Regions from separate parts of the Staphylococcus sp. AS1337 genome, predicted to be linked through region 3. Evidence: riboswitches for the same ligand, from Rfam matches in the RefSeq annotation. Region 3 holds a riboswitch; each other region holds the start of a gene.
The links. A riboswitch is a leader RNA that binds a small molecule or an ion and turns the genes downstream of it on or off. The one in region 3 is predicted to bind S-adenosylmethionine.
Positions count from the first base shown of each region.

Region 1: it holds a riboswitch for S-adenosylmethionine, as region 3 does, so the genes downstream of both, ACSUE0_RS06585 (aminotransferase class I/II-fold pyridoxal phosphate-dependent enzyme) here and metK (methionine adenosyltransferase) in region 3, are expected to answer to the same signal.
Region 2: it holds a riboswitch for S-adenosylmethionine, as region 3 does, so the genes downstream of both, ACSUE0_RS06830 (MetQ/NlpA family ABC transporter substrate-binding protein) here and metK (methionine adenosyltransferase) in region 3, are expected to answer to the same signal.

Region 1 is NZ_JBOIHZ010000003.1:230,823-234,032, reverse strand. It holds gene ACSUE0_RS06590 (transglycosylase) at 395-1,141, shown strand; SAM riboswitch class I at 1,350-1,459, shown strand; gene ACSUE0_RS06585 (aminotransferase class I/II-fold pyridoxal phosphate-dependent enzyme) at 1,519-2,676, shown strand; gene ACSUE0_RS06580 (D-lactate dehydrogenase) at 2,704-3,210, shown strand, end outside.
Region 2 is NZ_JBOIHZ010000003.1:279,190-282,399, reverse strand. It holds gene panE (2-dehydropantoate 2-reductase) at 1-644, opposite strand, end outside; gene ACSUE0_RS06835 (CPBP family intramembrane glutamic endopeptidase) at 846-1,601, shown strand; SAM riboswitch class I at 1,744-1,849, shown strand; gene ACSUE0_RS06830 (MetQ/NlpA family ABC transporter substrate-binding protein) at 1,937-2,755, shown strand; gene ACSUE0_RS06825 (lactate/malate family dehydrogenase) at 2,799-3,210, shown strand, end outside.
Region 3 is NZ_JBOIHZ010000002.1:12,388-15,597, forward strand. It holds gene pckA (phosphoenolpyruvate carboxykinase (ATP)) at 1-809, opposite strand, end outside; SAM riboswitch class I at 976-1,088, shown strand; gene metK (methionine adenosyltransferase) at 1,198-2,394, shown strand; gene ACSUE0_RS02830 (nuclease-related domain-containing protein) at 2,488-3,210, shown strand, end outside.

The DNA.
Region 1 (3,210 bases), on a different contig from region 3:
TGCAAGTTTTACTCCAAAATATATATTTTTTATTCTTTTATTATTTTACAATTGTGTAACAAAAAGGTTTGTTGTAATAATTCAGATAATGTGAAACCGTTCGCTGATAAAGGGACGAAGCTTAATATATCAGTGCTATACACAATATATTTTGAAAACAATGCAAGAATTATGCATTACAAAACAAAACAATAGTATTTCAATGTTACAAAGAGTCTTTTCTTTTGTAACGTTTTGTTATGGAAGTGTAATATAAATAGGCGAAATATGTGTTATATTATTTGTGGCGAAAAAATAAAGCATAAAAATTAATCGATTTTAGCACATACGATAAATAATTTAACGAAAATATAATTTTACTTAAAAAGATTTTAATTTGGAGGATTTTTTAATTATGAAGAAAACAATTTTAGCATCATCATTAGCAGTAGCATTAGGTGTAACAGGATATGCAACAACAGCAGATCACAATCAAGCTCACGCTTCAGAAGAAAATATCGATAAAGCGCATTTAGCTGATTTAGCTCAAAACAATCCTGAAGAATTAAACCAAAAACCATTACACGCTGGCGCGTACAACTATAACTTCGTTTTAGGTGGAAATGAATATACATTCACTTCAAATGGTCAATCTTGGTCATGGAATTACACAGCTGCAGGTGCTCAAAGTGCAACTTCTAATTCAGTACAAGATGTAACTACTCAAGCAACTACAAATACTAATGAAACTTCAGCTAGCGAAGTAAGTGCTCAAAAACAATCAAGTAATAATCCAGTAGCAGCAGTTGAAGCTCCTAAAGCTTCATCTAACTCAAATGTTCAAACTGCACAAACAAGTGCTGCAACTAGAACTTATAAAGCTGCTCAAACATCAGCTGCATCAACTGGTGGATCAGTTAAAGCTCAATTCTTAGCTTCAGGTGGTACAGAAGCTATGTGGAATTCAATTGTAATGCCTGAATCAAGCGGTAACCCAAATGCTGTTAACCCAGCAGGTTACAGAGGTTTAGGTCAAACTAAAGAATCATGGGGAACTGGTTCAGTAGCTAGCCAAACTAAAGGTATGATTAACTACGGTGAAAGCCGTTACGGTTCAATGGAAGCAGCGATGGCTTTCCGTGCTTCTAATGGATGGTGGTAAGATCTAAATAACTAAATAGAAATGTTTAGTTATCTTAGGTTGAAAAACCCGGAACGTTTATGTTCCGGGTTTTATTATTTTATTTGATGCTTTTATGTGAGTGACATCTAGGTCTTATTATTCTATGAGATTTTGATGTCACTTTTTGTTTTATAAGTAGATTGACAAGCGTGAATATTCTGATAAAATTAATGGTAATTTAAAAATAAACTTATCCAGAGAAGCTGAGGGATTTGGCCTGATGAAGCTTCAGCAACAGACTTTTATATAAAAGTACTGTGCTACTTCCAGCAAGCGTTAATGCTTGAAAGATAGGTGACATGTGTAACTATATGCCACACAGGTCGGCATATAGTTTTTTTAATAGGAGGACTTTTATGGCAATTTCGGATAGATTGGCACAGATACCAGATAGTTATTTCGCAAAAACAATGGGACAGAAAGTAGAACATGGTCCTTTAGCTTTAATTAATATGGCTGTAGGTATTCCTGATGGTGAAACTCCCAAAGGAATTATTGACTGTTTTGCTGATGCGCTACGTCAGCCTGATAATCAAAAGTATGTTGCTTTCCATGGTAAAGACTCATTTAAACAAGCAATAGTAGATTTTTATCAAAGACAATTTCAAGTTGAATTAGATAAAGAAGATGAAGTGTGTATTCTATATGGTACTAAAAATGGTCTTGTAGGTTTACCTACATGTATCGTTAACCCAGGAGAAAATGTATTACTACCAGATCCAGGATATACGGATTATAAAGCAGGGGTGTTACTTGCCGATGCACAACCACAACCGCTCGTTTTAGAGCCGCCTTATTATTTGCCTCAGTGGGACAAAATAAGCAAAGAAACATTACTCAATACACGTTTAGTTTATTTGACTTATCCAAATAACCCGACAGGTTCAGTTGCTACAAAATCAGTATTTGAGGAAGCGATTGAGCGTTTTAAGGGAACAAAAACAAAGATCGTTCATGATTTTGCGTATAGTGCCTTTGGCTTTGATGCTAAAAATCCTAGTATATTGCAAGCAGATGGAGCAAAAGACCTAGCAGTAGAAGTATTTTCATTATCTAAAGGATATAATATGTCAGGTTTTAGAGTTGGATTTGCAGTAGGAAATAAAGATATTATACAAGCATTAAAAAAATATCAGTCACATACACATGCAGGTATGTTTGGTGCATTGCAGGACGCAGCAACATACGCTTTGAATAATTATGATGATTTTCTAGAAGAGCAAAATATAACATTTAAACGTCGTAGAAATGAATTTGAAGCTAAATTACAACAAGCGGACATACCTTTTGAACCAATGAAAGGTGGTATTTTCTTATGGTTGCGTACACCGACAGACTTTGATGGAGAAAGTTTTGTTGATTATTTATTACAAGAACAGTCAATTCTTGTTGCACCAGGTATACCATTTGGAGAACATGGAAAAAATTATGTGCGTATTTCTTTAGCTTTAGATGATGTATCGTTACTAGAGGCTGCGGAAAGAATACAATCGCTTAAGCACCTTTATGAATAGAATAAATCTTATTGGAGTGATTAACTTATGACAAGTATTAAAATTTTTGGAGTAAGAGAAGAAGATTTACCTTATATTAAAGCATGGTCAACAAAGCATAGTGTGACTGTCGATTTAGATGAAGCATTACTTTCGTCAGAAACTGTCGATCGTACAAAAGGCTTTGATGGTGTTTCGATATCACAGCAAATTCCTTTTGGTGAAGATGTATACCGCAAGTTACATGAATTTGGAATTAAGCAAATTGCGCAACGAAGTGCTGGTTTTGACATATATGATTTCGATTTAGCTCAAAAATATGATTTGATTATTTCTAATGTGCCATCTTATTCCCCGCATTCTATTGCTGAATATACGGTATCACAAGCACTTAATTTGGTCAGAAATTATAATGATATTCAACAGAAAACAGCTTCATATGATTTTAGATGGCAACCAGCTATCTTATCACGATCTATTAAAGATTTGAAAGTTGCTGTTATAGGAACTGGTCGTATCGGTTCAATTGTTGCTAAGATATTTGCACAAGGCTTT
Region 2 (3,210 bases), on a different contig from region 3:
AATTCTATACCACCTTCACTATCACGAATAGGTCCAATAGGTGCATGCATAAGTGTTGTTACGCCCGATAATACAGTAATCATTAAGTATTTATGCCACATGCCTTGTTCGACATTTGTATGTAGAATAAATTCAGCTTTTGTGCCTGAAAATGCCTGTTCAACATATTTAGCACGATTGCTTTCAGTACCGTTTAATTCCCCAAAAAAGAGTTTATCAAATTGACTGGTTTGAATAATCTCCCCAGTACTATCAAGTGTTGTTTCTATAATGCAGTAGCCACCCATGATTTTATTTTTTCCAAAAGCGTTTTGTAATTTAGGGACATGTGCAACGCCATTAAGTAGTGGAATAATTAAGGTGTTATGATCTATAAATGGTTTTAAATCTTCAATAGCATGATCTAAATGATAAGACTTTGAAGATAATAGCACGATATCAAAAGGTTCGACACGATCATCTTTTGTGATGAGTTGTGGATTAAAATGATAATCGCCTTTTTCACTATGAATGGATAAGCCATTTCGTTCTAGATATGATTTGCGTTTGGGCCGTACTAAAAATGTAACATGCTTGCCAGCCTCAGCTAAGCGACCACCAAAATAACCACCAATTCCGCCAGCACCTAGTACCAATATACGCATCGACAACAACTCCTTAAAATATGTATAGTATATTTAATCTCTATATACCACTTTTCATTTCCTTCTACACATTGAAAATTAAATTATTTAGTTTAAATGTCTAGCTATACTATCTATTTATATTATTGTAAAATGTTTAAAGAAAATAAAAATTGTGCAATATAAAAGTGTATTGTATATAAAACTTTAGGAGGGGCTACAATGTCGTTAAAAAACGCAAAGAAATATCAATGGAAAGATATTAGCGGTAAAGATTTTTTTCTGCCAATCATTTATTTAGCTAGCAATTTTATATTATCAATCATAATTTTGGTCATATTGTTGGCAGTTAATATAAGTTTTGGTGGTAGTTACTTAGATAATGGAATTGATGAGTCGAGCTCTACTGCTTTGTTAATGGAGATTGGCGTTTTTATATTTATCATGATTATATGGATGTTGTTACATAAAAATAGTTATAAAGCTGAGTGGAAAAATGGGTTCAATAATATCAAGAAATATTGGAAACTCATTGTTGTTACATTTATTGTTATGTTTATATTTAAATTAATTTTTCCAGTATTAGTTGATGCATTTGCACCTGAACAATGGAAATTTGAAGAAACACAAAATGACTTATTGGTTCAACAAATGTTTAGTACACCATTTTCAACGATGCTTGCGTTCTTTTCTATTGTAATTATTGCACCGGTTACTGAAGAGTTTCTCTTCCGACACTTGGTAATTGGTGAATTAGGAAAGAAATTGAATTTTATAGTGATGTCAGTATTATCTGTAATTGTTTTTGCATCTCTACACGTAACAGAAGCGCAATCACCATTAGAAATAGTTATGTATCTCGTTATCGCTATAGGTATTGTATACATCTATTTAAAAACACAACGAAGTTTAGCTACTGCTATAGCACTGCATGCATTAAATAACTTTATTGCATATGTAGCAATGGTCCTTCTGTAAAGGTAAATAGCTTTAAGAGATTGTTGTTTCACATGGAACAGGATTGGATTAATAGACGTATTATTTAGAATTTTCTAAAAACTAATTGACTAAACATGAGTATAATGCTAGGATAAAAACATTGCAACTACATATTGATTTACTCTTATCAAGAGAGGTGGAGGGACGTGCCCTATGAAACCCAGCAACCGTCGTTATACGAAATGGTGCTAATTCACAAAAAGTTATCGAACTTTTAAAGATGAGAGAAGGTTTATACTTTCTCTTATAAAATTAAGAGAAAGTATTTTTTATTTAGTTTGAAATTAAAAAATTCATGAGGAGTGAAATAAAGTATGAGGAAATTAATTGTTTTAGGCTCATTATTAATATTAACGAGCGTGCTTGCAGCATGTGGCAATTCAAATGGTAAAGATGGGGACAAAAAAATAACAATTGCAGCTTCACCAGCACCACACGGTGAAGTGTTGAAACATGCGAAAGAAGAAATGAAAAAACAAGGATATGATTTAGAAGTTAAAACAGTTAATGATTATAAAGTACCTAATAAATTATTAGATAAAGGTGATGTAGATGCCAATTTCTTCCAGCATACGCCATACTTAAAAGCAGAAAAGAAAGACCACAATTATGATATAGAAGAAGTTGGAAAAGTATTTACTACGCCTATGGGTGTTTATAGTAAAAAATATAAAGATATTAAAGATATTCCTAAAGGTTCAACAATATACGTTTCTAACAATCCAGCTGAAGAGGGTAGATTCTTATCATTTTTTGTAGATGAAGGATTAATAAAGATTAAAAAAGGTGTTAGTATAGAAGACGCAAAATTTGAAGACATTGTAGAAAATAAAAAAGATTTGAAGTTTAATAATAAACAAGGGGCAGAATTCTTACCTAAGACATATGAAAGTAAGGAAGGCGCTGCAGTTATTATGAATTCAAACTACGCGTTAGATAATGGATTAACGCCACATAAAGATGCTATCATTAGTGAAACTGAGTCATCACCGTTTGCGAATATCGTTGCTGTGAAAAAAGGACATAAAGATGATAAAAAGTATCAAGCACTTATAAAAGTTCTACAATCTAAAGACATGAAAAAATTCATTAAAAAAGAATACGGTAAAGATGTAATTCCGTATGAAAAATAAATTATTATGAACAGATATCAGTAATAAAAAAGGGGTGTAGTTTATGTCTAAACTAGGCATTGTTGGATTAGGAAGAGTAGGTAGTCAAGTTTTAACAGATGTACAATATTTGAATTTATTTTCAGAGATTGTTTTGGTTGATGATAAAGATGAGATTGCAAGTGGAGAAGCTCTTGATCATAATCATTCGCAAGGATTATTTAACACTGCGCATATCAATATTAAAGCTGGAGATTATCAAGATTTAGCAGACGCTGATTTTATTGTGATTGCTGCGAGTGTACCAACAGATAAAAATGATGGTGATCGTACTTTATTAGCGCAAGGCAATCATGACATTATAAAAAATGTTATGAGCCAAGTTGCCGAGGTAACACAAGAAGCAATAATTATTTTGATTTCTAATCCTGTAGATTCGATAGTATACTTTGCTAACCAAGTAAACTATCCATCTA
Region 3 (3,210 bases):
TCAATGTTGAAAATACCATTTTCATTCCAACCATGTTCATCATCGCCAATAAGTTTACGTGTTGGGTCAGCTGATAGTGTCGTTTTACCAGTACCAGAAAGGCCGAAGAATAAAGCGACGTCACCTTTGTCTCCAACGTTAGCTGAACAATGCATGCTCATAATGTTATCTTTAGGTAGTAAATAGTTCATTACGGAGAAAATACCTTTTTTCATTTCACCAGCATACTCAGTCCCACCAATGAGGATAACTTTATGTTTGAATGATATGATGATAAATGTTTCTGAGTTTATGCCGTCAATTTCTGGATCGGCTTTAAAATGCGGTGCTGAAATAATTGTGAAGTTTGGTTTGATTTCTTGAGCTTCTTCTTTTGAATTAGGACGTATAAACATATTTTGAGCAAATAGATTATGCCACGCCAATTCATTTACAACAGTTAATTTCAATTGTGAGTCGTGATCACTACCGGCATAACCATTGAATACATATAGTTCATCTTTTTTGTCTAAATAGTTTAGAACCTTATCATATAATTTTAAAAATGTTTCTTCTTCAATCGGTTGGTTAATAGTACCCCAGTCAATATCATCTCTATAAGATGGCTCATTTACAATAAACTTATCTTTTGGTGAACGACCTGTATATTTACCTGTTCTAGCGTTAATTGCACCTAATTCGGTAAGTTCGCCTTCATCATTATCTAAAATCTTGTTATACAACTGTGTTGTAGATAATTGAAATAATGAAGATTTTTTGTCTAAAATACTTTCAATTTTGTTCGTATAAGTGTATGTATCTACAGCCATACTAATCCCTCCAACGCTATTTAGTTATTGTAAGCCTTTACAATTACAGAGTATAACACATATATATCAATAGTCCATACCAATTTAAAAGGAATTTTAAATAAATATTAATAAATGTAAAATTGACATTATATCGCTGATTCTGTACTATAGGACTTAACGGATTCTCTTATCCTGAGTGGCGGAGGGACATGGACCCAATGAAGCCCAGCAACCTCTTCTTAATACGAAGAAAGGTGCCAAACCGTTTGCAGACAAATATCGTCTGAACGATAAGAGCGAATGGACGTATAAGGGCCTTCTCTCTATTTATTGATAGTGTAGAAGGCTTTTTTAATGAGCTCAACAGAGAGAGAATTTTCGTAATTTAAAACTAAAGGAGCAAATTATGACTTACAATAGAAGATTATTCACTTCAGAATCGGTAACAGAAGGGCATCCAGATAAAATAGCGGATCAAGTATCTGATGCTATATTGGATGAAATATTGAAAGATGACCCAAACGCACGTGTTGCTTGTGAAACGACAGTGACTACTGGTATGGCGTTAATTTCAGGAGAAATATCAACAACAACATATGTTGATATTCCAAAAGTGGTCAGAGAAACAATTAAAGAGATAGGCTACACGCGTGCTAAATACGGTTATGATAGCCAGACAATGGCAGTATTAACGGCAATTGATGAACAGTCACCAGATATCGCTCAAGGTGTCGATACAGCTTTAGAGTATCGTGAAGACGCATCAGAAGAAGAAATCGAAGCTACAGGAGCGGGAGACCAAGGTTTGATGTTCGGTTATGCTACGAATGAAACGGATACATACATGCCTTTACCAATCTTCTTGTCACACCAACTTGCTAAACGCTTATCAGATGTACGTAAAGATGAAATATTAAATTACTTACGTCCTGATGGTAAAGTACAAGTAACTGTGGAGTATGATGAGCAAGATCAACCACATCGAATTGATACGATTGTCGTGTCAACACAACATGCTGAAGATATCGAATTAGCACAAATTCAAGATGATATTAAACAATATGTCATTTATCCAACAGTGCCAGAAGCACTTTTAGATGAGAACACTAAATTTTATATTAATCCTACTGGTCGTTTCGTTATAGGTGGACCACAAGGTGATGCAGGGCTTACTGGACGTAAAATAATTGTTGATACGTATGGTGGTTATGCACGTCATGGTGGGGGATGCTTTAGTGGTAAAGACCCAACTAAAGTTGATCGTTCTGCTGCTTATGCTGCACGCTATGTAGCAAAAAATATCGTTGCTGCTGAATTAGCAGACAAATGTGAAGTGCAACTTGCATATGCAATTGGTGTAGCTGAGCCTGTTTCTATTTCTATAGATACATTTGGTACAGGAAAAGTTAAAGAAAATGAATTGGTTGAGGCAGTTAGACAACATTTTGATTTAAGACCAGCTGGAATTATTAAAATGTTAGACTTGAAACACCCTATTTATAAACAAACTGCTGCATATGGTCATTTTGGTCGTACAGACGTACTATTACCATGGGAAAAGTTAGATAAAATTAATTTATTAAAAGATACAGTTAAAGCTTAACTAGAACAAAAAATTTTTTAACTTTATTCTCGAATGCTATGCGTTTATCTATTATAATTAAGTTACTGAACACATAAAGGAGCGTTTTTTGTTATGAATTCATTTGGACCATTAGAGATTGGTTTAATTGTGGCAATTGTTGTAGCAGTAATTTGTTTCATTTTATTTATCATTGCTTTGAAAAGTAAGAAGAAAGCACAACAAAAGGTAGAAGAACAATACAAAACCAGAGAACAAAAACTAAGCGATGAGCATGAAGAAGAATTAGAAAAAGAAAGAATAGAAAATAAAAAAACAGTAACAAAGCAAAAAGAAGAATATAATGCTACAGTTAGTTCGAAAAATAGAGAAATTGATGCATTGAAATTATTCTCTAAAAATCAAAGTGAATATGTAACTGATATGAGACTTATTGGTATTCGAGAAAGATTAGTAAATGAGAAAAGAATTCGCCCAGAAGATATGCACATTATGGCCAATATATTTTTACCTAAGAATGAATTTAATGATGTACAGCGTATTAGTCATTTAGTGCTTACGCGTACTGGTTTATATATAATTGACTCACAATTATTAAAAGGTCACGTATACAATGGTGTGAGTGCCGCACAATTTAAAGAACAACCAACAATGGAGCAAGTGTTTAACACGTTGGACCTTGATAGACAAGAACCACAAACTCTTGTATTAGATCAAAACGAAGATGAAAACTCATTATCTTTTGTTAATTATACGACTCATTTGAATGATATTGAGAAACTAGCTGGTGATATTCAAACAGAATTGAATTTAAAATTCACACCAACAACAATTTTA